Regions from separate parts of the Streptomyces sp. NPDC090994 genome, predicted to be linked through region 1. Evidence: riboswitches for the same ligand, from Rfam matches in the RefSeq annotation. Region 1 holds a riboswitch; each other region holds the start of a gene.
The links. A riboswitch is a leader RNA that binds a small molecule or an ion and turns the genes downstream of it on or off. The one in region 1 is predicted to bind cyclic di-AMP.
Positions count from the first base shown of each region.

Region 2: another riboswitch for cyclic di-AMP. It lies ahead of ACIQR3_RS02780 (NlpC/P60 family protein); the one in region 1 lies ahead of ACIQR3_RS15075 (M23 family metallopeptidase).
Region 3: another riboswitch for cyclic di-AMP. It lies ahead of ACIQR3_RS29570 (C40 family peptidase); the one in region 1 lies ahead of ACIQR3_RS15075 (M23 family metallopeptidase).
Region 4: another riboswitch for cyclic di-AMP. It lies ahead of ACIQR3_RS10560 (transglycosylase family protein); the one in region 1 lies ahead of ACIQR3_RS15075 (M23 family metallopeptidase).

Region 1 is NZ_JBIVWS010000006.1:15,371-22,390, reverse strand. Features, by position in the region: gene ACIQR3_RS15100 (hypothetical protein) at 87-614, opposite strand; gene ACIQR3_RS15095 (dihydrofolate reductase family protein) at 980-2,110, shown strand; gene ACIQR3_RS15090 (alginate lyase family protein) at 2,195-3,415, shown strand; tRNA gene ACIQR3_RS15085 (tRNA-Met) at 3,467-3,540, shown strand; gene ACIQR3_RS15080 (PP2C family protein-serine/threonine phosphatase) at 3,739-5,010, shown strand; cyclic di-AMP (ydaO/yuaA leader) riboswitch at 5,246-5,403, shown strand; gene ACIQR3_RS15075 (M23 family metallopeptidase) at 5,416-6,462, shown strand; gene ACIQR3_RS15070 (PrsW family intramembrane metalloprotease) at 6,535-7,020, opposite strand, start outside.
Region 2 is NZ_JBIVWS010000001.1:596,550-603,569, reverse strand. Features, by position in the region: gene ACIQR3_RS02790 (LuxR C-terminal-related transcriptional regulator) at 1-240, shown strand, start outside; gene ACIQR3_RS02785 (hypothetical protein) at 356-709, shown strand; gene ACIQR3_RS02780 (NlpC/P60 family protein) at 774-1,940, opposite strand; cyclic di-AMP (ydaO/yuaA leader) riboswitch at 1,949-2,120, opposite strand; gene pcrA (DNA helicase PcrA) at 2,352-4,862, shown strand; gene ACIQR3_RS02770 (M23 family metallopeptidase) at 4,956-6,683, opposite strand; gene ACIQR3_RS02765 (esterase/lipase family protein) at 6,938-7,020, opposite strand, start outside.
Region 3 is NZ_JBIVWS010000019.1:47,394-54,413, reverse strand. Features, by position in the region: gene ACIQR3_RS29590 (8-amino-7-oxononanoate synthase) at 1-229, shown strand, start outside; gene ACIQR3_RS29585 (DUF397 domain-containing protein) at 272-502, opposite strand; gene ACIQR3_RS29580 (helix-turn-helix domain-containing protein) at 512-1,372, opposite strand; gene ACIQR3_RS29575 (ATP-binding protein) at 1,587-2,051, shown strand; gene ACIQR3_RS29570 (C40 family peptidase) at 2,391-2,864, opposite strand; cyclic di-AMP (ydaO/yuaA leader) riboswitch at 2,868-3,000, opposite strand; gene ACIQR3_RS29565 (urease subunit gamma) at 3,724-4,026, shown strand; gene ACIQR3_RS29560 (urease subunit beta) at 4,040-4,351, shown strand; gene ACIQR3_RS29555 (urease subunit alpha) at 4,344-6,065, shown strand; gene ACIQR3_RS29550 (urease accessory protein UreF) at 6,065-6,739, shown strand; gene ureG (urease accessory protein UreG) at 6,835-7,020, shown strand, end outside.
Region 4 is NZ_JBIVWS010000004.1:86,307-93,326, forward strand. Features, by position in the region: gene eno (phosphopyruvate hydratase) at 1-346, opposite strand, end outside; gene ACIQR3_RS10560 (transglycosylase family protein) at 596-1,333, opposite strand; cyclic di-AMP (ydaO/yuaA leader) riboswitch at 1,337-1,504, opposite strand; gene ACIQR3_RS10565 (transglycosylase family protein) at 1,686-2,831, opposite strand; gene ACIQR3_RS10570 (cytochrome P450) at 3,001-4,233, opposite strand; gene ACIQR3_RS10575 (nucleoside triphosphate pyrophosphohydrolase) at 4,348-5,358, opposite strand; gene ACIQR3_RS10580 (SurA N-terminal domain-containing protein) at 5,428-6,075, opposite strand; gene ACIQR3_RS10585 (tachylectin-related carbohydrate-binding protein) at 6,231-7,020, opposite strand, start outside.

The DNA of each region.
Region 1 (7,020 bases):
CGTCGATGCCCTGCGTGTCGCGGAGTCCAGAGGCATGCGCCTGCCCGGGGTGGGCAGTCCCGGCCCCGGGCAGGCGACTACGGGGGTCAGCCCCCGAACGGCACCGCGTCCGCCTTGTCCGCGTGCCAGTTCGTGGCGACGGGCTGGTCGACCGTGACGGTGTGCGGGAGGGCGAGGGTCACGGCGTTCAGCTCGTCGCCCAGGAGGGACAGGTGGATCTGGTCGAACTCGATGCCCCCGTCGGTGCTCGTGGTCTTGGGGTTGATGCCGGCGTAGGCGGCCTTGGAGCCGGAGAGGACGATGTCCTCGCCGACGCTCTGCTCGGCGGGCGACACCGCGGTGTCGGCGGAGGAGCCGTAGGACGCGGAGGGGTAGAGGCCCTCCAGGGTGCAGGTCACGCCGCGCTTGGCCTTGGCGGTGACCAGGTCGTAGCCGCCCGCCTGGGTCTCGGCGGTGACCTTGAAGGTCAGGTCGCTGGTCGTGCAGACCCGCGGGGCGGCGCTGGCGCCGGTGCCGGCGACGGCGGCGGTGGCCGCGGCGCCGGTGAGGGCCACGGCGGCCGCGGCGGCGGCGAGGACGAGACGGGCGGAACGGGTGGCGAGACGCGAGCGCATCGGATTCTCCAGACTGCTGAAGTCGGTTGTTCGGTCGGCGGGTTGCTGACCTGACCGCAGCTTGCGCCGTGATCCGTCCCGGCCGCCACGGATGCCCGTCACTGAGGGACGCTGGAACGCTGGAACAGCCTCTGACCTGCCAGGACGTCGTCCCTCTGGAATGGGGTGCCGGGATGGGTGGGCAGGGGCGGTGTGCCCTCCCACTGTCGCCGGACGCTCCCGGCGTGAGCGGGGGATGGGCGAGGATGGTGCCGGAGCGGACGCCGCCGAGCCGAGCCGAGCCCAGCCACCGAGCCCAGCCCAGCCCAGCCCAGCCGAACCGAACCGAGCCCAGCCGTCCCCCAGCGCACCGAAGGACCGCCCCGATGTCCCGTCCGTACGTCCTCCTCTCCGCCGCCGTCTCCCTCGACGGCTACCTGGACGACACGGGCCCCGACCGCCTGCTGCTCTCCTCCCCGGCCGACTTCGACCGCGTCGACGGGGAACGGGCCCGCGCCGACGCGATCCTCGTCGGCGCCGGCACGATCCGCGCCGACAACCCCCGGCTGCTGGTCAACTCCGCCGAGCGCCGCGCCGCCCGCCTCGCCGCCGGGCAGCCGGAGTTCCCCCTGAAGGTCGCCGTCAGCGGCTCCGGCGAGCTGGACCCGGCCGCCGCCTTCTGGCACACCGGCGGGGAGAAGGTCCTCCTCACCACGGATCAGGGGGCCGAGCGGGCCCGCGCCCTGCGCCTCGCCGCCGGCGTCGTCCCGCTCGGGCCCGCCCTCCACTGGCCCGCCGTCCTCGCGTACCTGCACGAACGGCACGGCGTACGCCGGCTCATGGTCGAGGGCGGCGGAACCGTCCACACGCAACTCCTGCGCGCCGGCCTCGCCGACGAACTCCAGCTCGTCCTCGCCCCGCTGCTGGTCGGCGACCCGGCCGCGCCCCGCCTCTTCGGTCCCGGCGACTACCAGCGCGGACGCCTCCGCCTGGTCGAGACCCGGCGGATCGAGGACGTCGTGCTCATGCGCTACGTGCCCACCGCGCCCGGCACCGGCACCACCCCCACCGCCGCCGACCGGCACTGGCTCGCCCTCGCCTGCGAGCTGGCGGCGCTGTGCCCGCCCTCGACGACGGCGTTCAGCGTCGGCGCGGTCGTGGTCGCCGCCGACGGCACCGAGCTGGCGCGCGGACACTCACGGGAGGGGGACGACCCCGTGGCGCACGCCGAGGAGGCCGCCCTCGCCAAGATCAGCAGCGCCGATCCGAGGCTCGCCGGCGCCACCGTCTACAGCAGCCTCGAACCCTGCGCCCGCCGCGCCTCCCGGCCCGCGCCCTGCGCCCGGCTCATCCTCGACGCGGGCGTCCGCCGGGTGGTCACGGCCTGGCGGGAGCCGGACACGTTCGTCACCGGGGCGGACGGGAGCGGGGTGCTCGCGGCGGAGGGCGCCCAGGTCGTCGTACTCCCCGAGTACGAGGCCCGCGCCAAGGAGCCCAACCGTCATCTGCTGAGCTGACCGCACGGCCGATCGGCCCAACCCGCCCTGCGCCCCGCCGCCCGCACCGGCACGCTGCCAGTGACCGACGACGCGGAGGTGGGCATGAGGACAGCGGTGCGCAGGCGGGCGGCGGCGGCGCTGGTGGCGGCGGTCCTGGTCGCGGTGGCCGGCGCCGGGTGCGGTCAGGAGTCCGGCCGGGCGATGGCGCGGGCGCTGCCCGCCGACGCGGAGTTCACCCACCCCGGCGTGCTGGTCAGCCAGGCCCAGCTGGACACCGTACGGAAGAACACGACCGCCGGGCGGCAGCCGTGGCTCTCGGCGTACCTGGCCATGCGGGACAGCACGTACGGGTCCTACCGGCACCGGGCGCGGCCCTTCGCGACGGTCCACTGCCCCGCCGGGAAGAAGGCGGGCCGGGGGTGCGAGGAGGAGCGCGAGGACGCCATCGCCGCGTACACGCAGGCCCTGCTGTTCTCGGTCACCGGGAAGCGGCCCCACGCGGAGAAGGCCCGGCAGATCATGGACGCCTGGTCCGGGAAGCTCAAGGAGCACACCGGGGAGAACGCCGGGCTCCAGGCCGGGTGGACCGCGTCGACCTGGGCGCGGGCCGCCGAACTGGTCCGGCACACGCCGGGCGCCGGCTGGCCGGACGACCGGGTGCGGCGGTTCGAGGACATGCTGCGCACCGCCCACCTGCCCCGGCTCACGAAGAAGGCCCCCGACCGCGACGGCCACCAGGACCTGATCGCCACCGACGGCGCGATCTCCGCCGCCGTCTTCCTGAACGACCACCAGACCTTCGACCACGCCCTGCGCCGCTTCCGCGACCGCGTCCCCGCCTACTTCTACCTGGAGAAGGACGGCAAGCTGCCGTTCACCCCGGCGGGCAGCAGCATCGCCACCCGTGAACGGCTCGTCTCGTACTGGCACCAGCAGAAGACGTACAAGGACGGCGTCACCCAGGAGACCTGCCGCGACTTCGCGCACGTCGGCCACTCCATCGCCGCCACCGCCCACATCGCCGAGACCGCCTGGCACCAGGGCGTCGACCTCTACGCCGAGGTGAAGGACCGGCTGAAGGCCGCCCTCGCGCTGCACGCCCGCCAGCAGCGGGCGGACACCGCGCCGGCCTGGCTGTGCGGCGGCGAGGTCGAGCGGAACCTGGGGCCCGACCTGGAGGTCGCCCTCAACCACCTGGAGAACCGGCTCGACGTCCCCGTCCCCGCCGCGCACAAGCTCGCCGCCGGCACCCGCCCGGCCGGCACCGACGACCTCTTCGTCTCCTGGGAGACGCTCACCCACGCCCGCAATCCCGGGCGCTAGACACACATGTGCTGATCACCCCGAACATGGTCTACACTGGTGACACACCGACGCGGGGTGGAGCAGCTCGGTAGCTCGCTGGGCTCATAACCCAGAGGTCGCAGGTTCAAATCCTGTCCCCGCTACTCAGGCCGATGGCCGGGTCCCTTTCGAGGGGCCCGGCCATCGGTGCGTTCGGGCCCTGGCCATCGGTGCGTCCGGGCTCCGGCCATCGGTGCGTTCGGGCCCGGCCTCCCCTTCATCCGGACGGCCCCCCACCGCTCGCCGGCCGCCCCCGCTCCGGGAACCCTGGACGGGCGGGACGGCAAGCGGCGGCTACGTACATGGGTGGCGGGAGGCGAGCGGTGCGGCCTGGTGACGTGGACGAGGGACCGTACGCCAGGGCCGGCGGCCGGCTGCCCGGCGACCCGGTGCCCGACCCGGGCCTCGGCGACGCCCCGGTGCCCGTACCGCCCGCCCGGGGCCGACGGCGCCGGGTGCGGCGCGGCGCCCGGATGACCCTCGTACGCCTCCTCCCCCTCCTGCTGATCGCCGTCGGCGCCACGTACGACCTGCTCACGCCCCGGTACTTCACCGCCGGCCCCCTCTACACCGCCGCGCCCCTGACCGCCGCCCCGCTCTATTCGCGGCGCGGCACCGTGCTCACCGGGGCGGTCACCGTCGCCGTCGTCATAGCCCTCCAGATCGGCCTCGGCGTCGCCCACCAGGTCGACTCCATCACCGAGCTGGTCACCATCGCGGTGGTCGCGGTCCTCGCCGTCTTCGTCAACGCCCTGGTCCGCCGCAACGACGAGCGGCTCGCCACCGCCCGCGAGATCGCCGAGGCGGCCCAGCGCGCGGTGCTGCCCGAGCCCGCCGAACGGCTCGGCGGCTTCGAGATCGCCGCCTGCTACGAGGCCGCGCAGGCGGACGCCTTCATCGGCGGCGACCTGTACGCGGTGCAGGACAGCCCGCGCGGGGTGCGGATGATCGTCGGGGACGTGCGGGGCAAGGGGATGGGCGCGGTGGCCGCCGTCGCCGTCGTGATCGGGGCGTTCCGGGAGGCCGCCGAGCAGGAGTCGACGCTGGAGGCGGTGGCGCAGCGGCTGGAGCGGGCACTGGCCCGCGAGGGCACCCGGCGCGAGGGCCTGGACGCCTTCGAGGGGTTCACCACCGCCGTCCTCGTTGAACTCCCGCACGGCGACGGGGTGGCCCGCGTCGTCAACCGCGGGCATCCGCCACCCCTGCTGTGCCACGCCGACGGCAGCCTGCGCGCCCTGAACACCCGGGACGCGGCGCTGCCGCTCGGCATGGGGGAACTGGGCGTGTGGCCGGACCGCGCGGAGGAGACCGCCTTCCCCGCCGGGGCCACGCTGCTGCTCTACACCGACGGGGTGACCGAGGCCCGGGACGCCCGGGGCGAGTTCTACGATCCGGTGGCGCGGCTCAGCGGCCGGCGCTTCCGGCATCCCGGGGAGCTGCTGGACACGCTCGCCGAGGACGTGCGCCGGCACTCCGGGGGCGGGATGGCGGACGACATGGCGCTGCTCGCCGTACGGCGGCCCGATCCGGGCGGCCCCGACGAGTCCGGCGGCGCCTGTGGTCACGAAGGGTGATGGCGTGGGAGCCCTCCGCATAACAATTGATGCACGGTCAGTTTCGCGGGGCGGCGGCGACCGCGGTGCGGGTGTACTGAGACGGGGTCAACTCGCCCCGTTTTCGCCGGTCGTGCGGCCTTGATCCCGGCCGGAAAGCTTAATGATCAAGGAGAACAGCTTGGAAACAGCGCCCCGCTTCTATTAACGTTCGATAACGCAGCGCGGTCGTCCCAGCCGTCACAGAAGGCGGCTCCGTGCGCACGCGCCGAATCCCGTAAGGGAACCGGGGAACCACCACCTTGGGGTGAATCGGGCGTATCCGACCGTGGAAACACGGCCTGTATACGCGCGTAGGAGACCTTCCCGCTCCGAACCCGTCAGCTAACCCGGTAGGCGGAGACGGAAGGAAAGGAGCACGCCCACGTGGCGTCCAACCGGCCTGCCCCCGAGGCCCCGTTCGTGCCCAACCAGCACGACCCCGCAACCTTCGGCTACGGCGCCTTCCGCCCCGACGAGGGCCCCTTCGAAGAGTGGAACCCCACCGCCGACACCGTCCGCCCCGTGCGCGGCAAGCACCGGGTCGCCAAGCAGCGCGGCGGACTGGCCCGCAGCTCCACCGTCCTCGGCGTCGGTGTCATAGCGGCCGTGGGCGCCGGCGGCATGGCCAGCGCGCAGACCGGCAAGCCGCCGGTGTCGATCTCCATGCCCGACCTGCCGTCCGTGGGCTCGATCATCTCGGACGACGACTCCGCCGGGGACACGGCGGACCAGGGGTCGGCCACCCCGCTCAGCAGCATCGCCGCCGTCGCCTCCGACGACACCGGGGAGACCACCGCCACCGCCGGTGAGTCGCTCCGGGCCCGGATCATGGCGCAGGCCGAGCAGCAGCAGAACCAGGTCGAGACCAAGGCCGCCGAAGAGGCTGCCGCCGCCGCCGAGAAGAAGGCCGCCGCGGCCGCCGCCGAGGCCGAGAAGAAGGCCGAGGCCAAGGCCGCCGCCGCCAAGAAGAAGGCAGCGGCGGAGGCCGCGCAGAAGGCCGAGGCCGCACGGCTCGCCAAGCTGGCCGAGCAGTACGCGCTGCCGACCTCCTCGTACACCATCACCTCCACCTTCGGGCAGGCCGGCGCCTACTGGTCCTCCGGCTACCACACCGGCCTCGACTTCGCCGCCCCCACCGGCACGCTCATCAAGGCCGTGCACACCGGGACCATCACCGAGGCGGGCTGGGCCGGCTCCTACGGCTACCGCACGATCCTCACCCTCGACGACGGCACCGAGGTGTGGTTCTGCCACCAGTCCTCGATCAGCGTCAGCGTCGGCCAGAAGGTCAGCACCGGCGACGTCATCGGCCGCGTCGGCGCCACCGGCAACGTCACCGGCGCCCACCTCCACCTGGAGGTCCACCCGGACGGCTCCACCTCCGGCATCGACCCGATGGCCTGGCTGCAGAGCAAGGGCCTCAACCCCTGAGCCGTCCCGCTTCCCGGGACACCTGATCCCCGGCGGTCCTGACGGCGACCCCCCGACGTCAGGGCTGCCGGTTCACGGGCGGTACGGGTGAGGTGCGTACGGCTGGTACGGGGGCGGCTGGTACGGGTGTGGTGCCGGCGCCGGGTGCCCGTACGTGCCGTACGTGCCGAACACCGGCCAGGGCACCGGGGCCACCGGGACCGGCGGGGCCGTGGCCCGTGCCGCGTGGGCCAGCGCCGGGCGTGCGGTCTCCCGGCGGCGCCACAGCTCGTGCAGCAACGCCCGCTCCCGTACGACGAAGTCGGCGCCCGCCCGGCCGCGCCGGCCCCGGTACCGCAGGAACGCCAGCTCGGTCGCGTACGCCTCGTACTCCGCCACCGCCCGCGCCGCCTCCTTCCCGGCGTGGCGGCGGGCGTGGGCACGGGCGAGGCGCCGGGCCCGCATCGAGCCGAGCGCGTACGGCTCCGCCGGGGCCAGCCAGCCGGCCGCCGCGTAGGCGGGCAGTTCGGCGCGTACGGTGACCAGTTCGCGCTGCCGGGACCAGACCGCCAGCCAGGT
Region 2 (7,020 bases), on a different contig from region 1:
CTCGACGCCTTCGCCTCCACCGACGCCCCGCCGGTCGACGAGGACCTCGACCGCCTCACCCAGCGGGAGCGCGAGGTGCTGCGCCTCATCGCCCGAGGCTACGCGTACAAGGAGATCGCCAAGCAACTGTTCATCTCCGTCAAGACGGTCGAGTCCCACGTCTCGGCGGTCCTGCGCAAACTCCAGCTGTCCAACCGGCACGAGCTGACGCGGTGGGCCACCGCGCGGCGCCTCGTCTGACGCGGCCACCGCCGGACGGCCTCGCGGCCGGGCGGAGTGTAGCCCCGTGGGGAACCGCGGTACCGGGGGGACGGGTGGCCGGCCGGTTCCGCGCCCTTCATTAGGCTCCGGACTCATGGACGTACTCATCCACCTCTTCGTCGGCCTGCACATCATCGGCATCGCGGCGCTGCTCGGCGGCTTCCTCACCCAGATGAAGGCGATGGGCGAAGGCACCGCCCGATTCGGCCCGGCGATGCTGCACGGTGCGCTGACCATGCTGGTCACGGGGGTGATCCTGGTCGGGCTGAACCAGGCCGACGACCAGTCCGTCAACAACATCAAGATCGGCGTGAAGCTGGCCGTGCTGGTCGTGATCCTCGGCCTGGTCTATGTGAAACGGGACGAGGAGAAGGTGGAGAAGGGGCTGTTCGGGCTGGTCGGCGTGCTGACCATGGTGAACGTCTTCATCGCGGTGCTGTGGACCTGAGCGCCGGCCGCGCGGACGCGACCGGCGCACCAGGCCGGGGCCGGTGCCGGAAGAGCGGAACCGCTCAGGCCGGGCGCACCACGCTGTAGATCGACGACTCACCGTCGTAGTAGACGGACTCCTCGCGGACGTACGCGCCCGGCTTCGGCGCGTGGATCATCATGCCGTTGCCGATGTAGATGCCGACGTGGCTGATGTCGTCGTAGAAGAAGACCAGGTCACCGGGTTGCGCCGCGGAGATCGACACCGTGGTGCCGGCGTTGACCTGGTCGTAGGTGACGCGGGGCAGGTCGACGCCCGCAGCCTTCCAGGCGGCCTGGGTGAGGCCGGAGCAGTCGTAGGAGTCGGGGCCGGTGGCGCCCCAGACGTACGGTTTGCCGATCTGGGCGCGGGCGAAGGCCAGGGCCTTGTCGGCCTTGGTGGCGTACGAGGAGTCGGTCGGGCCCGATGATTCCGTGCCCGTGGAGCCGCTCGCCTGCTCGGAGGCAGCGGCAGCAGCGGCGGCGTCCTCCTGGCGCTGCCGTTCCTCGGCCTGCTGCCGGGCCAGCTCCTTGGCCTTGCGGGCCGCCTCCGCCTGCTTCTTCTTCTCGATCGCGGCGAGCCGCGCCTTCTCCTGGGCGGTCAGGTCGGCCAGCAGTTCACGCGCGGAGGCGAGCTTCGTCTGGACGGTGGCCTTGGCCGTCTTCAGGTCCTTCTGCGACGTGGTGAGCGTCTGGAGGCTCTCGGTGGCCTCCTGGCGCTTCTCCATCGTCTCGGCCTGCTGGGTGACGTAGTCGTCGACCAGCTGCTTCTGGCGGCCGGTGAGCCGGTCCATCAGCTGGTTCTGGTCGAAGTAGTCCTGCGGGGAGTCCGCGAGCAGAAGGGTCGCGGTGTCGGAGACGGCCGCGCCGGTGCGGTACTGGGCGGCGGCGAAGGAGCCCAGCTCCTCGCGCGCGTCGTTCAGCTCCTGGGTGCGCTGGGCGACGTCGTCCAGGAGGCTGTCGACCTGCTCGCGCTGGATCGCGGTCTTCTCCTTGGCCGCGTTGTACTTCTCGGTGGCCGAGCCGGCCTGGCGGTAGAGGTCGTCGACCTTCTTCTGGACCTCTTCCAGGCTCGGCCGGTCGTCGGCGGGAGCGGCGGTGGCCGTCTGGGAGAGCAGGGCGACGGAGGTGAGGGCGGCCGTGGCCAGGACGGGGGTGCGTATGCCTGCCACGCGCGTTCCGGCGGGACGCGACTTGCGGTGCGACGCCAAGGGAGGCGACTCCTTCCGTGCTCCGCCTACCGGGTTAGCTGTCGGGTTCGGGCGGTGGGACGGAAGGCTGCCCTACGGTTCGCGCCCCGGGGAGGGCTGTGAACCGATTCACCCCATGTCACGGTGGGTCCCCGGTTCCGGGCGCCCGCGCGGGCACGCCGGATTCGGCGGAGGCCGCGCGGCCCGGCGACGTTCGCCGGTGGGGGTCGTGCGGCCCGCCCGCACCGTAGCCAACTCGTGTGGCCCCTGTGAAGGTTGAAGGGTGATATGCCCGATACATTTTCGTGACCTAGGGGGCGGCCCTCACGGTGGGTGATGTGCGGTGGCGGGAGCGTGTCCAGCGGTCCGGGTCCGGCCGGGTTTTCGAGGGGGCGTCCGGTTGTCGGTGGGGCGCCCTAGACTCGTAGAGCGATGAGCAGCCTCTTTGACGACAGCTTCCTGGCGAGCCTCCAGGCCCCCCGCGGCCACGAGGAGGAACCTCCGCCACCGCCCGAGGACGAGCACGTACCGGAGCCGATCCCGGACGATCTGTTCGCCGGGAAGTTCGACGTGCCGCCGGACCGGGACCACTACTACCGGGACGGCGCCCCACGCCCGGTACTGGACCCCGCCGCGCTCCTGGACGGACTGAACGAGAACCAGCGCGCCGCGGTCGTCCACGCCGGTTCCCCGCTGCTCATCGTCGCCGGCGCAGGCTCCGGCAAGACCCGCGTACTCACCCACCGCATCGCCCACCTGCTCGGCGCGCGCGGCGTCCACCCCGGCCAGATCCTCGCGATCACGTTCACCAACAAGGCCGCCGGTGAGATGAAGGAGCGCGTCGAGCAGCTCGTCGGCCCGCGCGCGAACGCCATGTGGGTGATGACCTTCCACAGTGCGTGCGTACGCATCCTGCGGAGGGAGTCGAAGAAGCTCGGTTTCACGTCGTCGTTCTCGATCTACGACGCCGCCGACTCCAAGCGGCTGATGGCGCTGGTCTGCCGTGACCTGGACCTCGACCCCAAGCGCTTCCCGCCGAAGTCCTTCAGCGCCAAGATCTCGAACCTGAAGAACGAGCTGATCGACGAGGAGGACTTCGCCGCCCAGGCCGCCGACGGTTTCGAGAAGACCCTCGCCCAGGCGTACGCGATGTACCAGACGCGGCTGCGCGAGGCCAACGCCCTCGACTTCGACGACCTGATCATGACGACGGTCAACCTGCTGCGCGCCTTCCCGGACGTCGCCGAGCACTACCGCCGCCGCTTCCGGCACGTCCTGGTGGACGAGTACCAGGACACCAACCACGCCCAGTACGCCCTGGTGCGCGAGCTGGTCGGCACCGGCGCCGAGCACCCGGTGGACGTGCCGCCCGAGGCCGAGGTGCCGCCCGCCGAACTGTGCGTCGTGGGCGACGCCGACCAGTCGATCTACGCCTTCCGCGGCGCGACCATCCGCAACATCCTCCAGTTCGAGGAGGACTACCCGGACGCGACCACCATCCTCCTGGAGCAGAACTACCGCTCCACGCAGACCATCCTGTCCGCCGCCAACGCGGTCATCGAGCGCAACGAGTCGCGCCGGCCGAAGAACCTGTGGACCAACGCGGGCGCGGGCGAGCGGATCACCGGGTACGTCGCCGACACCGAGCACGACGAGGCGCAGTTCGTCGCCGACGAGATCGACCGGCTCACGGACGCGGGCGAGGCCAAGGCCGGCGACGTCGCCGTCTTCTACCGCACCAACGCCCAGTCCCGTGTCTTCGAAGAGGTCTTCATCCGCACCGGCCTGCCCTACAAGGTCGTCGGCGGCGTCCGCTTCTACGAGCGCAAGGAGGTCCGGGACGTCCTGGCCTACCTGCGGGTCCTCGCCAACCCCGAGGACTCGGTGCCGCTGCGGCGCATCCTCAACGTCCCGAAGCGGGGCATCGGCGACCGCGCCGAGGCGATGATCGACGCCCTCGCCCAGCGCGAGAAGATCAGCTTCCCGCAGGCGCTCCGGCGCGTCGACGAGGCGTACGGCATGGCCGCGCGCTCCACGAACGCCGTCAAACGCTTCAACACGCTGATGGAGGACCTCCGCACGATCGCCGAGTCCGGCGCCGGACCGGCCACCGTACTGGAGGCGATACTGGAACGCACCGGCTACCTCGCCGAGTTGCAGGCCTCCACCGACCCGCAGGACGAGACCCGGATCGAGAACCTCCAGGAACTCGCCGCCGTCGCCCTGGAGTTCGAGCAGGAGCGCGCGGAGGCGGAGGGGGAGCAGGCCGGGACCGGAACCCTCGCCGACTTCCTGGAGCGGGTCGCGCTGGTCGCCGACTCCGACCAGATCCCCGACGAGGAGGACGGCGACGGTGTCGTCACGCTGATGACGCTGCACACCGCCAAGGGCCTGGAGTTCCCGGTCGTCTTCCTGACCGGCATGGAGGACGGCGTCTTCCCGCACATGCGCGCCCTCGGCCAGACCAAGGAGCTGGAGGAGGAACGGCGGCTGGCGTACGTCGGCATCACGCGTGCGCGGGAGCGGCTGTACCTGACCCGGTCGACGCTGCGCAGCGCCTGGGGGCAGCCGTCGTACAACCCGCCCTCACGGTTCCTGGAGGAGATCCCGGCCGCCCACCTGGCGTGGAAGCGGACGGGCGCGAGTGCCGCCGCCTCGTCCGCCGGGCCGGTGTCCGGGGTGGCGGCCTCGCTGTCGTCCTCCCAGTCCCGGTCCCGGTCGCGGTCGTCGGCGTCCGGCGGGTCCGGGTTCGCCACGCGCCGGGCCGGTGAGCAGCCGGCGGTGTCGCTGGCGGTCGGGGACCGGGTCACGCACGACCAGTTCGGACTCGGGACGGTGGTCGCGGTGAAGGGCACGGGAGGCAACGCCGAGGCGACGATCGACTTCGGTGACACCAAGCCGAAGCGGCTGCTGCTGCGGTACGCGCCGGTGGAGAAGCTCTGACGGAACCTGCAGCCCGCGGCCCCTTCGGGGGCCCGGGCCCGGGCGTTCTGCGCCGGGTGGTTCAGGCGTTCCGCGTCCGGGGGTCCGGGCGGCTCACGTCGGGTCGAGGTCGTGGCTGCGCAGCCACGCCAGCGGGTCGATCGCCGAGCCGCCGGAGGGGCGCACCTCGAAGTGCAGGTGCGGGCCGGTCGAGTTGCCCGAGTTGCCGGAGTACGCGATCGCGTCCCCGGCCTTGACGGTCGTACCGGAGGCGACCTGGTAGCTGGAGAGGTGGCAGTACCACGTCTCCGTGCCGTCCTTCGCCGTCACGATCATCATGTTCCCGTACGCGCTGTTGTACTGGGTGCGGACCGTGCCGTCGGTCGCGGCCATGACCGTCGTGCCGTACGAGACGGGGAAGTCGATGCCGGAGTGGACGGACATCCAGTTGATGCCGGACTGGCCGTAGTAGGCGCTGAGCCCGTGCTGGGCCACGGGGAGCGCGAACTTGGGGCGCAGCCGCTCCTTGCGCGCCGCCTCCTGCGCCGCGCGCTTCTTCTCCGCCGCCTGCTCGGCCTTGAGGTCGATGCGCTCCTGGGTACGGCTGGCCCGGTCGGCGAAGTCGTCGGCGCCTGCGGAGAGACTGGCGAGCTGGGTGTCGAGCTTGTTGTTGGCGGCGGACGGTTTCACCGCCTGGGTCCGGGTGTCCGACGCCGAGGCCGTGTTCTCCTTGTCACCGTCGCCGTTCAGGCCGTCGACGGAGGCGGCGGCGATACCGGCCACGCCCATCACACAGGCCGAGGGCACGGCGATGGTCAGCAGCGCGGAACGCTTGGCGGGCTGGCGGCGGCGCGAACGGGATCCGCTCCGGGAAGCCGCGCGGGCGGCGGCGCGGGTGCCGGGCGCCTGCGACGCGTCAGCGGCCGGGGTGTTCTCTTCCTCCTCCTCCAGCAGCGGTGCGACGGTGGGGAGTTCGCCGGTGGCGGCGAGGCCGTGGTCCGGACCGGCGTCGTGCGGGTCGCTCTGGGGGTGGTTCTGGGGGTGGTTCTGCGGTGTGTCCTGCGCGGTTCCGTCGTGCGTCGGCGTGCCGTCGGTGTTCCACTGGGTGGCGTCGTACGCGCCGGTGTCGAAGGTCTGCGTGCCCCAGTCCCACTGCTGGGTCTGGTCGGCGGGGTCCACCGGGGCCGGAGCGGAGGCCGGGGCGCCGGACTGGTCGATCTGGTCGATCTGGTCGATCTGGGCGAGCTGGTCGGTCTGGAGCCAGGCGGTGCTGTCCCACTGGCCGCTGGTGTCCGGAGCCCCCGGCTGCGGCGGCACGGTGGGCAGGGGCTGACAGCCGTCCGCCCAAGTGGCGGTGTCGAAGGCCCCGGTGTCGTACGCGGCGTGGTGCTGAGCGGCGTACGCGTCGTAGTTCAGGGTCTGGTGGCCGCCGGTGTCCAGGAGGGGGTGCCCGCCGGTGTCCAGCGTGTGGTGGCTACCGGTGTCCAGCGTCTGATGCCCGCCGGTGTCCAGGGTCTGGTGGCTGCCGGTCCACTGGGTGGTGTCGTACGTGCCGGTCGTGTCGTACGCGGTGTACGCGCCGGTCGTGTCGTACGTGGCCGTGGCGGCAGCCGCGGCGGTCGTGGCCGCGGCGTAGGGAGCGGTCTCGTATGCCCCGGTGTTCTGATCCGGGAGATCGCCGAAGAGCGGGTCCGCGGCAAAACCAGTGGTGTCGTAGCCGTTGTACGTGGTGAGGTCGCCGTACTGGGCTTCCTGGATGCCGTACGACGCGTAGTGCGCCGAGGCGGCTTCGGAAGCCGCGGCCGGGGCGGTGGGGGTCCCCGACGGGTGACGGTCGTTCACCAACTTCTCTTTCGCCTCGACAACAGGGGCTGCCAGAGCAGTGCGGCGACTGTACCCGGCGGTACGCGGGCGCGACAATCTTCCTCAGGTTTCGCTCGCGCAGGAAACGGGCAATCGGCCGTGATTCGGCGGACTGCGGGCACGGGTTTGGCCTTGTGTTCGAGGGTTGTTCGATGGGTCGGTCGCGGGTGAACGTCTTTCCGTGTTCGGTGGACGCGCGGTGGATGCCGGATGCGTGGCCTGTCAGACGGCTGTCAGGCGACGGTGAGCCCGGTGGGGCCGGCGGAACCGGTCGGGTCGTCGGGGCCGGCCTCGGACGGTGCGCTGATGTCGCTCG
Region 3 (7,020 bases), on a different contig from region 1:
TCTGGAGGCGGTGCGCCCGGACGCCGCCGTGGTCTCGGTGCGCGCGCCGTCCTCGGTCCAGGCCGTACGGTGGGCGGCTGACTGCCGTACGGCCGGCCTGGCCGTGGGATGCTTCCGTCCTCCTTCCGTGCCCGACGGCATCTCACGGCTCAGGCTGACCGCCCGTGCGGACCTCACCGAGGATCAGGTCGAACGTGCTGTGCGGACGATCCGCGAAACGCGGCCATGAGTCGGCGTGACACGGCCGTGTGTCGTCGGCTGCCGCACGGGGTTACTTCTGGCGGAGCCCGGCGGTGAAGCCCGTCCAGCTCCCGGGGGAGATGAGCAGGGCCGGTCCGGCGGGATCCTTGGAGTCGCGCACGGCGAGGAGTCCGGCCCAGGGGCCGGCCGACGGACGGGCCGTCTCCACGCAGTTGTTGGCCCCGGTGCTGTAGCTGCTGCGCAGCCACCGCACACCGTGCAGTCGGGTGCTGGAAGGGACGTGCCGCGGAGGTGTTGACATGGTGCCTCCTTACGCGCCGGCCGCTGTCGCGGCGATGAGATCCAATGAGTCGTCGGGCGAAAGGGCGTGAACCTGCAGGGCGTTGAAAGCCTCGGTGTAGGCCTCCAGGTCTTCTTTCCGTTCCAGATAGAGGCTACTCGTCAAGTGGTCGAGAACAACCACGTCTAGATCAGAAGTGCTCGAAAATGAGAAGATAACGAAAGGCCCCGTGACGCCGATGTGGGCTCCGGCGGCGAACGGCAGCACCTGGAGCCGGACATGGGGCAGCCGTGCCGCGTCGACCAGCCGCTCCAGCTGGCGGGCCATCACGCCCGGCTCGCCGACCGTCCGGCGCAGCACCGCCTCGTCCAGTACGGCGCTGAGGCGCAGGGGGGTGGCGGAGCGCAGCACGTCCTGCCGGGTCAGCCGCACCTCGACCAGCGCGTCGATCCGCTCCTCCGGCAGCCCGTCCATCGCGGCGCGGGTCACCGCACGGGCGTACTCCGGTGTCTGGAGCAGACCGGGCACCACGGTGGTCTCCAGGGTGCGCATCGTGCTCGCCTGGGACTCCAGGCTGATGAAGTCCCGGTAGGCCGGCGGCAGCACGCCCCGGTAGGGGTGCCACCAGTGCTGCCGGCCGCCGTTGTCCTCGGACCCCGCCAGGGCGAGGATGACCTCGCGCAACTGGACGTCGGCCACGCCGTAGACGTCCAGGAGTAACCGCACGTCGCCGGGTTTGGCGCCGCTCGTCCCGGTCTCGATCCGGCTCACCTTGGACTGGTGCCATCCCGCCAGCCGGGCCGCCTCGCCGCTGGTGATCCCCGCCTCCGTGCGCAGCGTGCGCAGTTCGGCGCCCAGTTTCCGGCGGCGCACCACGGGACCGTGCCGCATGGGCCAACTCCTTTACTCCTTATGAGTCGCGCAAAAAGGGTCTGCGGCCGCAGAGTTCACCGCTTCGAGCGACAGATATATGCACATCTTGGGGGATCGCCACCCTTCACCGGCGTGGTGATGGCACTCTGGCGACCAAGCACAGTCCGGGACCGTACTCGAACCATCCGCTCCGTGTGGGGCTGCGGTCCCGTCGGAAAGGGACGACGTCGCCATGGCAGACCACCTGGAAGCATCCGTCACTCTGCCGAGCGATCCCGCCTCGGTGTCCGCCGCCCGGACCTACGTCGTCGGCACGCTCGCGGAGTGGGGACTGTCCGCCGGCACGGAAGTGTCCGACACCATCCGGCTCATCGTCTCGGAGCTGGCGACCAACGTCGTGCAGCACACCCTGGGACAGTCACCCACCTTCACGGTGGACCTGGCGCTCGACCGTGACGAGCGCCTGCGCATCGGTGTCACCGACAGCCACCCGCGCTTCCCCAAGCGCCTGCCCGCGGCCGTCCAGCAGGACAACGGCCGCGGCATGGTCATCATCCGCTGCCTCGCCGCCGAATGCGGCGGGCGCCTGAGAGTCCGCCCCACCCGGGAGGGCGGCAAGACCGTCTCCGTCGAACTCCCCTGGACGCCCCCGGCCGAGCCGCTCCCGACGACGGTACGGCGCGATCGGCGGCGGTGACGCGGTCGGCGGCGGCGAGGGACGGGCGCGGCAGGCGTCACCGCGGCGGGTCCCGTCGCGCCCGGTCCGGGAAGGGGCGCCGGTCATGCCGTACGGACCGCCCGCCGGGCCCGCGCCACGCCTGGAGCTCCCGTGCGCCCCGTATGCACCTATACGCCCAGTACGCGCCCGTACGGCACCCGTACACCCAGTACGCGCCCGTACGGCACCCCTGCCGCCCCGTACGGGCCCGCGCGGCCCCTACGGCCCTCCCGGGGTCCGTACGCCCGGTACGGCCCCATCCGCACCCGAGGGAGCGCGCCCCCCCGGCAGGGTCGGCGGCGCGCCCCCTCGGGGGGATCACTTCACCCGGCCGTACCAGACACTCTTCGTCCAGATCTTCTGCAGCCGCACCACGTCACCGGTCTTCGGGGCGTGCCAGATCTTGCCCTTCCCGGCGTAGATGCCCACGTGGTAGACGCTGCGACCGGAATGGAAGAACACCAGGTCGCCGGCCTTGCGGCTGGAGGCGGAGACATGGCGGGTCCGGTTGTACTGCTGGGCCGCCGTGCGGGGCAGTTTCTTGCCGGCCTTCTTGAACGAGTACAGCGTCAGCCCTGAGCAGTCGAAGCGGGACGGCCCGGTGGCCCCGTACCGGTACGGGGCGCCCTTCTTGGAGGCCGCGATCTTCAGCGCCTTGGTCGCATGGGTCGCCGCGGCGGCCTCGGAGGCGATGCCGGGAACCACGATCGAGCCGCCCACGGCGGCGATGGTGAGGGCCGAGGCCGTACCGGCCCGGGCCATGAGCGACGGGACACGATTGAGCGCAGTCATGCGCAACCCTTCGTCAGCCGCCTGTGAAGGATGACCTGTCGGATTCGGGCTGGCGAAGTTGCCCGGCCGCGCGAGTGCGGCTTCACCCCAAGGGCTGCTCGGCTCCGGTCATGGCGTGACCGGGCCGGCGACCCGTCGTGCTCGGGTCCTCCACTCCTGCCGATCCACTCCTGTCGACCGGTCATCCGGGCGGCGGCAGGACTCGGCGTCCGCCCGGATCGCCCCGCCGCTGCGGCGGGGTCTTGTCGTCAGTCAGGGATCTTGACGCACCGAAGTGGGAAAATCCCAACGGAACGTGGACTTTGTGTTGTTACTCACCACTCATCCGTTCGGGTGGACGGTGCGCCGTCCGGGCCACCATCGCCGGGGCCGGTGACCTCCCCACCAGCGGCGGAGTCGCCATTTCGCCGATGAGCCAGGCGCGTTGCGCAAGCCGTACGGTTCCGGAAACGGACGTGAATCTACGCCGATAGGCGGTACGCCGTTCGGCCCGTTCCGGCTCCGATCGGCCCCCTGCGGTACGGAACCCGGAGCGGGCGCCGGCAACCGGCACCGGCGCCCGCGCGTCCGCTCGGACCCTCCCCGCGTCCGCGCGAGCCGTCGGTGCGTCCGCGCGAGCCGTCGGCGCCTCCGTCCCCGCCTCCGTCCCCGCTGTTCACGTGTTCGTCCCCGCGTCCGTTCACGCGCGGGCAAAGGGACGTCCAAGAAGTTGCTTCGGGCAACGGGAAATGATCTTGGGTGGGTTAACGTGAGCGAAACCCGGTGCAACTAGCCTGCCGCTCCGGCCACCTGGGACGTCGCCCCGTGGCCGCGGCGACCGGACCCGGCACGGTCCGGAGCGAGGACTGTGAGGTGGGACGTGCGACTGACCCCGCATGAGCAAGAGCGGCTGCTGATCCACGTGGCGGCCGACGTCGCCGAGAAGCGCCGGGCGCGCGGCCTGAAGCTGAACCATCCCGAGGCCGTCGCCCTCATCACGTCGCACATCCTGGAGGGCGCGCGGGACGGCCGCAGCGTCGCCGAGCTGATGTCCTCCGGTCGCAAGCTGCTCACCCGGGACGACGTCATGGAGGGCATCCCGGAGATGCTCCATGACGTGCAGGTCGAGGCGACCTTCCCGGACGGCACCAAGCTCGTCACCGTCCACGACCCGATCGTCTGAGGGGAACCGCGCCGTGATACCCGGAGAGATCCTCTTCGCCGACGGTCCGATCGTCTACAACGAGGGCCGCGAAACGACCCGGCTGACCGTCCTCAACGCCGCCGACCGCCCCGTCCAGGTCGGCTCGCACTACCACTTCGCCGAGGCCAACCCGGGACTGGAGTTCGACCGCGCCGCGGCCCGCGGCAAGCGGCTGAATATCGCCGCCGGCACGGCCGTACGGTTCGAGCCCGGCATCCCCGTCGAGGTCGCGCTCGTCCCCGTGGCCGGCGCCCGGATCGTGCCCGGACTGCGCGGGGAGACCGGGGGAGCCCTCGATGCCTGAGATCTCCCGCCCCGCCTACGCCGACCTGTTCGGCCCCACCACCGGCGACCGGATCCGCCTCGCCGACACGGACCTGCTGGCCGAGATCGAGGAGGACCGCTCCGGCGGCCCCGGACGCGCCGGTGAGGAGGCCGTGTTCGGCGGCGGCAAGGTCGTCCGCGAGTCGATGGGCCAGTCCCGCGCCACCCGCGCCGACGGCACCCCCGACACCGTCATCACGGGGGCCGTGATCATCGACCACTGGGGGATCGTCAAGGCCGACGTCGGCATCCGCGACGGCCGGATCACCGGCATCGGCAAGGCCGGCAACCCGGACACCATGGACGGCGTCCACCCCGACCTCGTCATCGGCCCCGAGACCGAGATCATCGCGGGCAACGGGCGCATCCTCACCGCCGGGGCCGTCGACGCCCATGTGCACTTCATCTGCCCGCAGGTGGCCGACGAGGCGCTGGCGTCCGGCGTCACCACGCTGGTCGGCGGCGGCACCGGCCCGGCCGAGGGGTCGAAGGCCACCACCGTCACGCCGGGACCCTGGCACCTGGCCCGGATGTTCGCGGCGATGGAGGCCCACCCCCTCAACATCGGCCTGCTGGGCAAGGGCAACACCGTCTCCCACGAGGCGATGCTCTCCCAGATCCGGGGCGGCGCCGCCGGTCTGAAGATCCACGAGGACTGGGGTGCGACCCCCGCCGCCATCGACGCCGCCCTCACCGTCGCCGACGCGACCGGCGTCCAGGTCGCCATCCACACCGACACCCTCAACGAGGCCGGTTTCGTGGGCGACACGCTCGCCGCGATCGGCGGACGCGGCATCCACGCGTACCACACCGAGGGTGCGGGCGGCGGCCACGCGCCCGACATCATGACCGTGGTCTCCGAGCCGCACGTGCTGCCCAGTTCCACCAACCCGACCCGGCCCTACACCGTCAACACGGCCGAGGAACACCTCGACATGCTGATGGTCTGCCACCACCTCAACCCGGCCGTCCCCGAGGACCTCGCCTTCGCCGAGTCCCGCATCCGGCCGTCCACCATCGGCGCCGAGGACGTCCTGCACGACCTGGGCGCCATCTCGATCATCTCCTCCGACTCCCAGGCGATGGGCCGGGTCGGCGAGGTGATCCTGCGCACCTGGCAGACCGCCCACGTCATGAAGCGCCGGCGCGGCGCGCTGCCGGGCGACGGCCGCGCGGACAACCACCGCGTCCGTCGCTATGTCGCCAAGTACACGATCAACCCGGCGCTCGCCCAGGGCATGGCCCGCGAGATCGGCTCCGTCGAGACCGGCAAGCTCGCCGACCTGGTGCTGTGGGAACCGGAGTTCTTCGGCGTCAAGCCACTGCTCGTGATCAAGGGCGGCCAGATCGCCTACGCGCAGATGGGCGACGCCAACGCCTCCATCCCGACCCCGCAGCCGGTCCTGCCCCGGCCGATGTACGGGGCGATCGGACGGGCCCCGGCCGGCAACTCGGTGAACTTCGTCGCCGGCCCGGCGATCGACGACGGGCTGCCCGAACGCCTCGGCCTCGGCAAGGGCTTCGCGGCGATCGACTCCACCCGCGCCGTCACCAAGGCCGACATGCGGGAGAACGACGCGCGGCCCGACGTACGGATCGACCCCGACAGCTTCGCCGTGCACATCGACGGCGAGCTGGTCGAGGCGGAACCGGCCGCGGAACTGCCCATGGCCCAGCGTTACTTCCTCTTCTGATGTCCAGGGCCGCTCTCCTGGTCCTGGCCGACGGCCGCTTCCCCGCCGGAGGGCACGCGCACTCCGGGGGCGCGGAGGCGGCCGTACGCGCCGGGCGGATCACCGGGGCCGAGGACCTCGAAGCCTTCTGCCGGGGCCGGCTGCACACGACGGGGCTGGTGTCGGCCGCGCTCGCCGCGGCGGCGGCCCTCGGCGCGGACCCGGTGGCCCTCGACGCCGCAGCGGACGCCCGGACGCCGTCGCCCGCGCTGCGCACCGCCGCGCGGAAGCTGGGCCGGCAGCTGATGCGGGCGGCCCGCGCCACCTGGCCGTCCACCGAACTCGCCGGCCTCGCCCGGGCCTTCCCCAAGGGCGCGCACCAGCCGGTCGTGCTCGGGCTGGCGGCGCGCGCGGCGGGGCTCGGGCCGGACGACGCGGCGTACTGCGCGGCGTACGAGAGCGTCAGCGGGCCGGCGACGGCCGTGGTGCGGCTGCTGAGCCTGGACCCGTTCGACGCCACCGGGGTGCTGGCGCGGCTGGCGCCGGAGCTGGACCGGGTGGCCGACCGGGCCGTCGAGGCGGCCCGCGAGGCCGTCGACGCGGGGGCGGAGGCGTTGCCCGCGGCCTCCGCGCCGCTGCTGGAGATCCTGGCGGAGGCGCACGCGGCGCGGCCGGTGCGGTTGTTCGCTTCCTGAGCCTGCCGCCGTGAGTCTGCCGCCTGAGTCTGCCGCCTGAGCCCGCCGCCCTGAGGGCTGCGCCCCCGGTCCCCCCAGTTCGAGAAGGAGCCGTCATGCACCTCGATCACCCCCACCCCCACTCCCACGGACCCGCCGCCGTCAGCGCCGACGCGCACCGCCCCGACGGGACCCGCCGTGCCCTGCGGATCGGGCTCGGCGGACCCGTCGGGTCCGGCAAGACCGCCACCGTCGCCGCGCTCTGCCGGGCGCTGCGCGACGAACTGTCCCTCGCGGTCGTC
Region 4 (7,020 bases), on a different contig from region 1:
GGGAGACGCCGAGGATGGCGTTGGCGCCGAGCGAGCCCTTGTTGTCGGTGGCGTCCAGGTCGAACATGGCCTGGTCGATCAGGCGCTGCTCGGTGGCGTCGTAGCCGACCAGCTCCGGGCCGATCTGCTCGATGACGGCGAGGACGGCCTTCTCCACGCCCTTGCCCAGGTAGCGGTTCGAGTCACCGTCACGCAGCTCGATGGCCTCGAAGGCACCGGTGGAGGCACCGGACGGAACGGCGGCACGACCCGTGCTGCCGTCGTCGAGGCCGACCTCGACCTCGACCGTGGGGTTGCCTCGGGAGTCCAGGATTTCCCGGGCTACGACGACGTCGATGGACGGCACGAGCATCTCCTTCTTCAATGTGACGCTTCTGTGTGACGCGGGTGCGCGGCACGCAGCGGCTCTGCGGGTCCGAGCCTAACCGGCTCCGGGAGATCGGCCAGCCGGTCACCCACCCGTTGTGCGGAACCGAGAGTAAATTGTTTCTGAACGGAACAAAGCAGGGGGGCGTTTCGGCCGTCATGTTCCGGACATGCCCCCGCCCCGGCGCGTACGGGGGAGAACGCGCCGGGGCGGGGAGCCTGTGAGCCGTCAGCCGAGGTGCAGCTGCTGGCCCGGGTAGATGAGGTCGGCGTCGTCGACGATGTCGTCGTTCAGCTCGAACAGCTTCGCCCAGCCGCCGTCGACGTCGTGCGCCTCGGCGATGGAGCTGAGGGTGTCGCCCTTGACGACCTTGTACTCGCCGTCACCCTTCTCGACCTTCGTGCCGGTCGGAGTGGTGACGGTCTCCTCGGACTTCTGCGCGGTCTCGGCGGCCGGGCGCTCCTGGGAACGGGAGGCCGGCTGCTCCTGCGTCTCACGGGTCTCGGTGGAGCCGCTGGAGCTGCTGGAGCCGCTGCTCTGGCTGTCGGAGGAGGAGGAGGAGGACGAGGAGGACGAGGAGCCGGTGTAGCCGCCGGCGCCCGACAGGCCCGTGCCGCAGGTCGGCCAGGCGCCCTTGCCCTGGGCCGCGAGGACCTTCTCGGCGACCTGGATCTGCTGGTCCTTGCTGGCCTGGTCGGCGGTGGAGGCGTACTGCGTGCCGCCGTACGCCGCCCAGGTGGACGCGGAGAACTGCAGACCGCCGTAGTAGCCGTTGCCGGTGTTGATGGACCAGTTGCCGCCGGACTCGCACTGGGCGACGGTGTCCCACTCCGACTCGGTGGCGGCGGAGGCGTTGCCGGCCGCCATCAGCGGGGCGGCGACGGCGGCACCGGTCACGCCGGCGATGGCGATGGCGCGAGTGGCCTTGGACGGACGACGGTGCTTGCCCTTGCTGGAGAACAGCATGGAAGATCCCCTCACCGACGCCTGCGAGGTGAGCTGTCGGGTTCGGGCCGGTTGAGTTGCCCGGCCGGGTCCCTCACGGGACTCGGCTCCACCCCTAGCCGCTCCGGCTCAACTGCCCGGTGCGGCGACTTACCTTGGGTCCCCCGCTCCTGCCTTCGGCGCTTGCGCGACGACTGTTCCCGGACTGCCGCTGGCAGGATTCGGCGTTGCGGCGGCCGGGGCCCGCGATGGCGAGCGGTCATGACCGTAGACAGGCCCCGGGTGGATTTTCAAAGACGATCAGGGCTTCTGAGACCTATCTCTCACGGCGTTTAATACGGACATTCACCCTTAACCGTGACGCGAACTGCCGTCACTTTTCGACCGGTTCGACCCCAACAGCAAGCTTCTGACCGGGCAGGATGTGGTCGGGGTCGGTACCGACGGCGTCCTTGTTCGCGGCGTAGAGGGAGGACCATCCCCCGGCGAGCTCAAGGGAGTCGGCGATGGTCCACAGACTGTCGCCGGCGCGGACGGTGTACGTCCCGTCGCCCGCCCCGCGCGCCGTCTCGTCGTCGCGCGAGGCATGCCGCCCCGAGGACGACCCCGAACGGCCCTTCGCCGTCTCCTCGTCGGCACTGCCGCCGCGGTGCCGGCCGGTGCCGGTCCCGCCGGCCGTGTCGTCCTCGCCGGTCTTGGTGAGGCTCGAAATGGCGGGGGTCGGTTCGAGGTTGCCGGCGCTGCCGCTGGTGCCGGAGGTGTCCGTGGTGTCGCGCTTGGTGGTGGCCGCGTCGCCCGCCTCCTCGACGGGGGAGGCGGATTCGGACGATGTGTCGGAGTCAGCCGATTCGTCGTCGGTGTCCGAAGTGTCGGCTGACGGAGTGTCCGACGGGGAGGCCGAGGAGCCGGAACCAGAGCCGGAGGCGGAGCCCGAGTCGGAGCCGTCCGAAGTGTCGCCCTTGTCGGCCGAGTCGGTGGTGTCACTGGTACCGGTCGAGTCCTTCGAACCGGCAGATCCCGAGGAGGCGGAGGAATCGGTCGAACCGGATGAACCATCCGAACCACCTGAACCACTCGAACCATCCGACTCCGCATCCGATGACGACGACTCGGACGAATCGCCCGACGAGCCGTCACCCGACGTGCCGCCGTCCAGCCCGGCGAGCAGTCCGCAGGTCGGCCAGGCGGCGATGCCCTGGGCCGCCAGGACCTTCTCGGCCACGCGGATCTGCTGCGAGCGGCTGGCCTGGTCGGCGGTGGTGGCGTACTCGAGGCCGCCGAACGCCTCCCAGTCCTCCTGGGACAACTGCAGACCGCCGTAATAGCCGTTGCCGCTGTTCTGGCTCCACGCGCCGCCGGTCTCGCACTCGGCGACACGGTCCCAGGACGCGCCGTCGGCCGCGTGGGCGCCGGTGGCTCCGAGGAGCGGGATCGCGATGGCGGAGCCGGTGACTCCGGCAGCGACGACCAGGGCCGGGGCCTGGCGGGGGCGACGGTGTCGGCCGTTCCCGGAGAGCATGCGGAGACCTTTCACGAGACAGCAGGGCCCGCACGGCGGTTGGTGCTCGGTGCCGCGCTGATCCGTGAACGTATAGGCATACGATCACTCATCACAAGTTCATGCCGTGTAGATCACATGGAGATCACAGTGGTGACGGCGCGTCACCTTTGCTGGTGCGACGGATCGTTCACTCAGGTGCGGTGAACGACACCGGCAGGGTGCGCAGCCCCCTCATGATGAGGCCGCCGCGCCAGCGCAGTTCGGCCGGATCGACGGCGAGGCGCAGGTCGGGCAGGCGGGTCAGGAGCGTGGCGAGCGCGGTCTGGCCCTCCAGGCGGGCCAGCGGGGCGCCGAGGCAGTAGTGGATGCCGTGGCCGTAGCCGAGGTGCTGGCTGTCCTTGCGGGAAAGGTCCAGGGTGTCGGGGTCCGTGAAGCGCGCCGGGTCGCGGTCGGCGGCGGCGAGGACGACGAGGACCGGGTCGCCGACGGCGATGTCCTGCCCGCCGAGGGTGAGCGGCCGGGTGGCGAACCGCCAGGTGGCCAGCTCCACCGGGCCGTCGTAGCGCAGGAGTTCCTCCACGCCGGTCTCCAGCAGGCCGCGCTCACCGGCCGCCAGCGACTCCTGGAGGCGGGTGCGCTGGCCGGGGTGGGTGAGCAGGGCGTACGTGCCGTTGCCGATGAGGTTGACGGTGGTCTCGAAACCGGCGAAGAGGAGGATGAACGCCATCGCGGCGGCCTCGTTCTCGGTGAGGTGCTCGCCCTCGTCGGAGGCGCGGATCAGGCCGGAGATGAGGTCCTCGCCGGGCGCCGGCTCGGGCGGCAGCGCCTGGCGTTTGCGGTGGATGAGGTCGGCGAGGTAGCCGCGCATCTTCTTCACCGACCGCGCGACCCCGCCCCGGGGGCCTCCGCCGTGCCGGATCATCATGCCCGCCCAGTCCCGGAAGTCGTCCTGGTCCTCGCGGGGTACGCCGAGCAGGTCGCAGATGGCGTAGATGGGGAGCGGGAAGGCGTAGTCGTGGATGAGGTCGGCGCTGCCGGCGCGCGCGAACCGGTCGATGAGCTGGTCGGCGAGTTCCTGCACGCGGGGCGCGAACTCGGCGACGCGGCGCGGGGTGAACGCCTTGCTCACCAGCCGGCGCAGCCGGGTGTGGTCCGGTGGGTCGATGTTGAGCAGGTGCGTCATCAGCTCCGCCTTGCGCTCCCCCGGGATGCCGGTCTTGCCCTTGGCGTGCGCGGGTTCGGCGTGATGCGCCGGGTTCTTCGACAGCCGGGGGTCGGCGAGCGCCTGCCGGGCGTCGGCGTACCGGGTGACCAGCCATGCCTCCACCCCGCTGGGCAGCCGGGTGCGGTGCACGGGGGCGTGCTCGCGCAGCCAGGCGTACGCGGGGTACGGGTCGCTCGCGAACTCCCAGGTGAACAGCTCGGGGGCGACAGGGGCCGGGGTGGCGGGGGCCGGGGTGGTGGGGGCGGAGGTGGGGGTGGTGCGGCGGGGCTCGGCTTGCTCGGTCACCCCCCGACCGTATCCGTCCCTCTTTTATGACCGCGTCCGCGCCTCCGTCTCCCGGATCGCGTCCCGGTAGGCCCGTGCCGCCGCGCGCAGGGCCGCCTCCGGGTCCACGCCCTCCGCCTCGGCGCGCACCGCCAGCGCCAGCAGCTCGTAGCCGGGGCCCTCGGCGCGGGGCAGCGGGACGTCCAGGCCGGCCGTGCGCACCCGGGAGGCCAGCTTGGCGGCGAGGGCCAGGCCGGGCTGGCCGAGCGGGACGCCCTCGGTGACGGAGGTGCGCTGCTTCTCCACCGCCTTGGTGCGCAGCCAGTGCTCCCTGACCTCCTCGGGGGTGGTGGCGGTCTCGTCCCCGAAGACGTGCGGGTGGCGGTGGATCAGCTTGCTGACGATGGTCGCGGCCACGTCGTCGATGGAGAAGGGGTCGGCACCGTCCTCCGGGCGGCCTTCCTCGGCGATCCGGGCGTGGAAGACGACCTGGAGCAGGACGTCGCCCAGTTCCTCGCGCAGGTCCTCGCGGTCGCCGTCCTCGATCGCCTCGACGAGTTCGTACGCCTCCTCGATGGCGTACTTCGCCAGGCCCTCGTGGGTCCGCCGGGACGACCACGGGCACTCGGCGCGGATGCGGTCCATGACCTGGACGAGGTCGAGCAGGCGGGCGCCGGGCAGGTCGTAGGAGGCGGGCAGCAGCTCCAGCTCGGGCATGCGGACGCGGCCGGAGCCGGCCAGCCGGGCCAGACCGTCCGTCAGGGCCGGCTCCCCCTCGCCGGTCGCCACGACCACCACGGTGTGTCCGCCCGCGCAGGCGTCGACCAGTTCCTCGGCGGTGGGGGCCGACTCGTCGACCCGTATCCCCGCCTCCCGCAGATACGGGAGCTGCGGATGCGCGCCGTCCGCGCACAGCACGCGGTCGGCGCCGCGCAGCGCCTGCCAGGCCGGCCAGGACAGCAGGCCGGGGGCGACGCGGTGGCTGGTGGTGAGCAGGACGACGCGGCCGGGGGCGGGGGCCCGGCCGGCGACGGCTTCGGGACTCGTGGCGTTCACACCTCGAACGTAACGCACGGCGCCGGACGCCCCAGGAGTTGTCCACAGGGGCGGCTTACGGCTGTGCCGTCACGTCGCCTGGGGCACTCCCGCCGGCGCGACCTCCCGTACCCAGGGCGTCTTCGCGTCGGCGCGGCTGCTCTTCTCGACGTCCCAGGTGCCGTAGCGCGGGTTGAGGTCGATGTCGAGCTTCTCCGACGTCTGCGACAGGGCCTTCCAGAAGGCGGGCTGGCCGGTGTCGGTGCCGAGGTGCTCGGCGAGCTTCTGGGCCTCCAGCTGGAGGCGGAGGTTGTCGTCCACCCGCCCCGGGGCGATGCCGTACTGCTGGAGCCAGACCGTCTCCAGCGCCTTGGCTCCCCCGGCCTGCTGCTCCAGCCCGGTGCGCATCCGCTGGACCTCCTTGCGGGTGACGGTGACGCCCGCGTCCTGGGCGGCGCGGTGCAGTACCCGGTCGAGGACCATGCTCTGGAGGGTGTCGCGGGTGAGGCTGCCGGTCCTGGAGATGGCCTGCGCGTACTGCGCCTCGTCGGGCACGGCCGCGCGCTGGGCCGCGCGTACCTCGCTGACCCGGGCCTCCAGTTGCGCGACGGTGATCCGCCGGCCGTCGACGACGGCCGCCGCGCCGGGGTGCGCGTCGTTCCCGCAGGCGGTGAGGAGCGGTGCCGCCGCGGCGATCGCGGCGGTGAGGACGAGCGCGGTGCGACGGCGGCGGTGCAAGGGGACCTCCCGTTGGAGATTGTGCGACGGTGCACAAGGTCTTGCGGTGATCGATGGTAGGCAGTGGGCGGGCTCCGGCCAACCCATTCGACCAACGATTCACCGGGACGTCGGGCACCGCCGCACCGCACCGGCCGGTGTTGGCGGGTGCCGGACTAGCGGGACGGCTCGTCCGTCGGCGCCGGGAGTGCGTGGACGGTGAAGACAGGCGCCGGCGGGGCCGTGGCCGCGGTGGTGCGGGCGGCGGCGAAGGCGGTGGCGCTGGATGCCTCGTAGACGCGGGTCTGGTTGGTGCCGGTGCGGTAGGAGAAGGCCCAGGTGGGGCCGGAGGCGTTGGTGTAGGTGAAGGCGGTGGGGTCGGTGGCCGCCGCCTCGTAGGTCTCCTGCTTCCAGGTGCGCCAGGTGCCGGAGCCCTGGGTCTGCTCGCCGGTGTTGTAGAGGTAGCCGTCGTCGGCGCGGGCCATGATCTCGGTGATGCCGGTCAGCGGGCTGATGACGACGGACGGGGAACCGGCGAAGGTCTTGTCGCCGACCTGGGACCAGGTGCCGGGGAAGGCGCCGCCCTCGGACGACTGGGCCAGGGTGACGATGTGCCCGTCGGCGTCACGGGCGAAGACGGCGAGCCGGTAGCCCGGGTAAACCACGACGGACGGCGTGCCGGTGAAGCCCGTACCGGCGAGGTTGGTCCAGGCCGAGAGGGTGCCGTCGCTGAAGTGGGCGGTGGTCAGGGTGCCGGAGGCGTTGACGCCGAACAGCTGGATGCCGTCGCGGACCGTGACGGCGGTCAGCGGCTGGGTGTGGCTGCCGCCGCTCAGCGGCAGCCAGCTCATGAAGTAGCCGTCGGCCTCCTGCTCGGCGCGGTACCAGGGCCTGCCGTCCGCGTCGACGGAGAACTGGACCAGACGGCCGTCGGGCAGTTCCGCGGTGGTGGCGTGCTGGGCCATC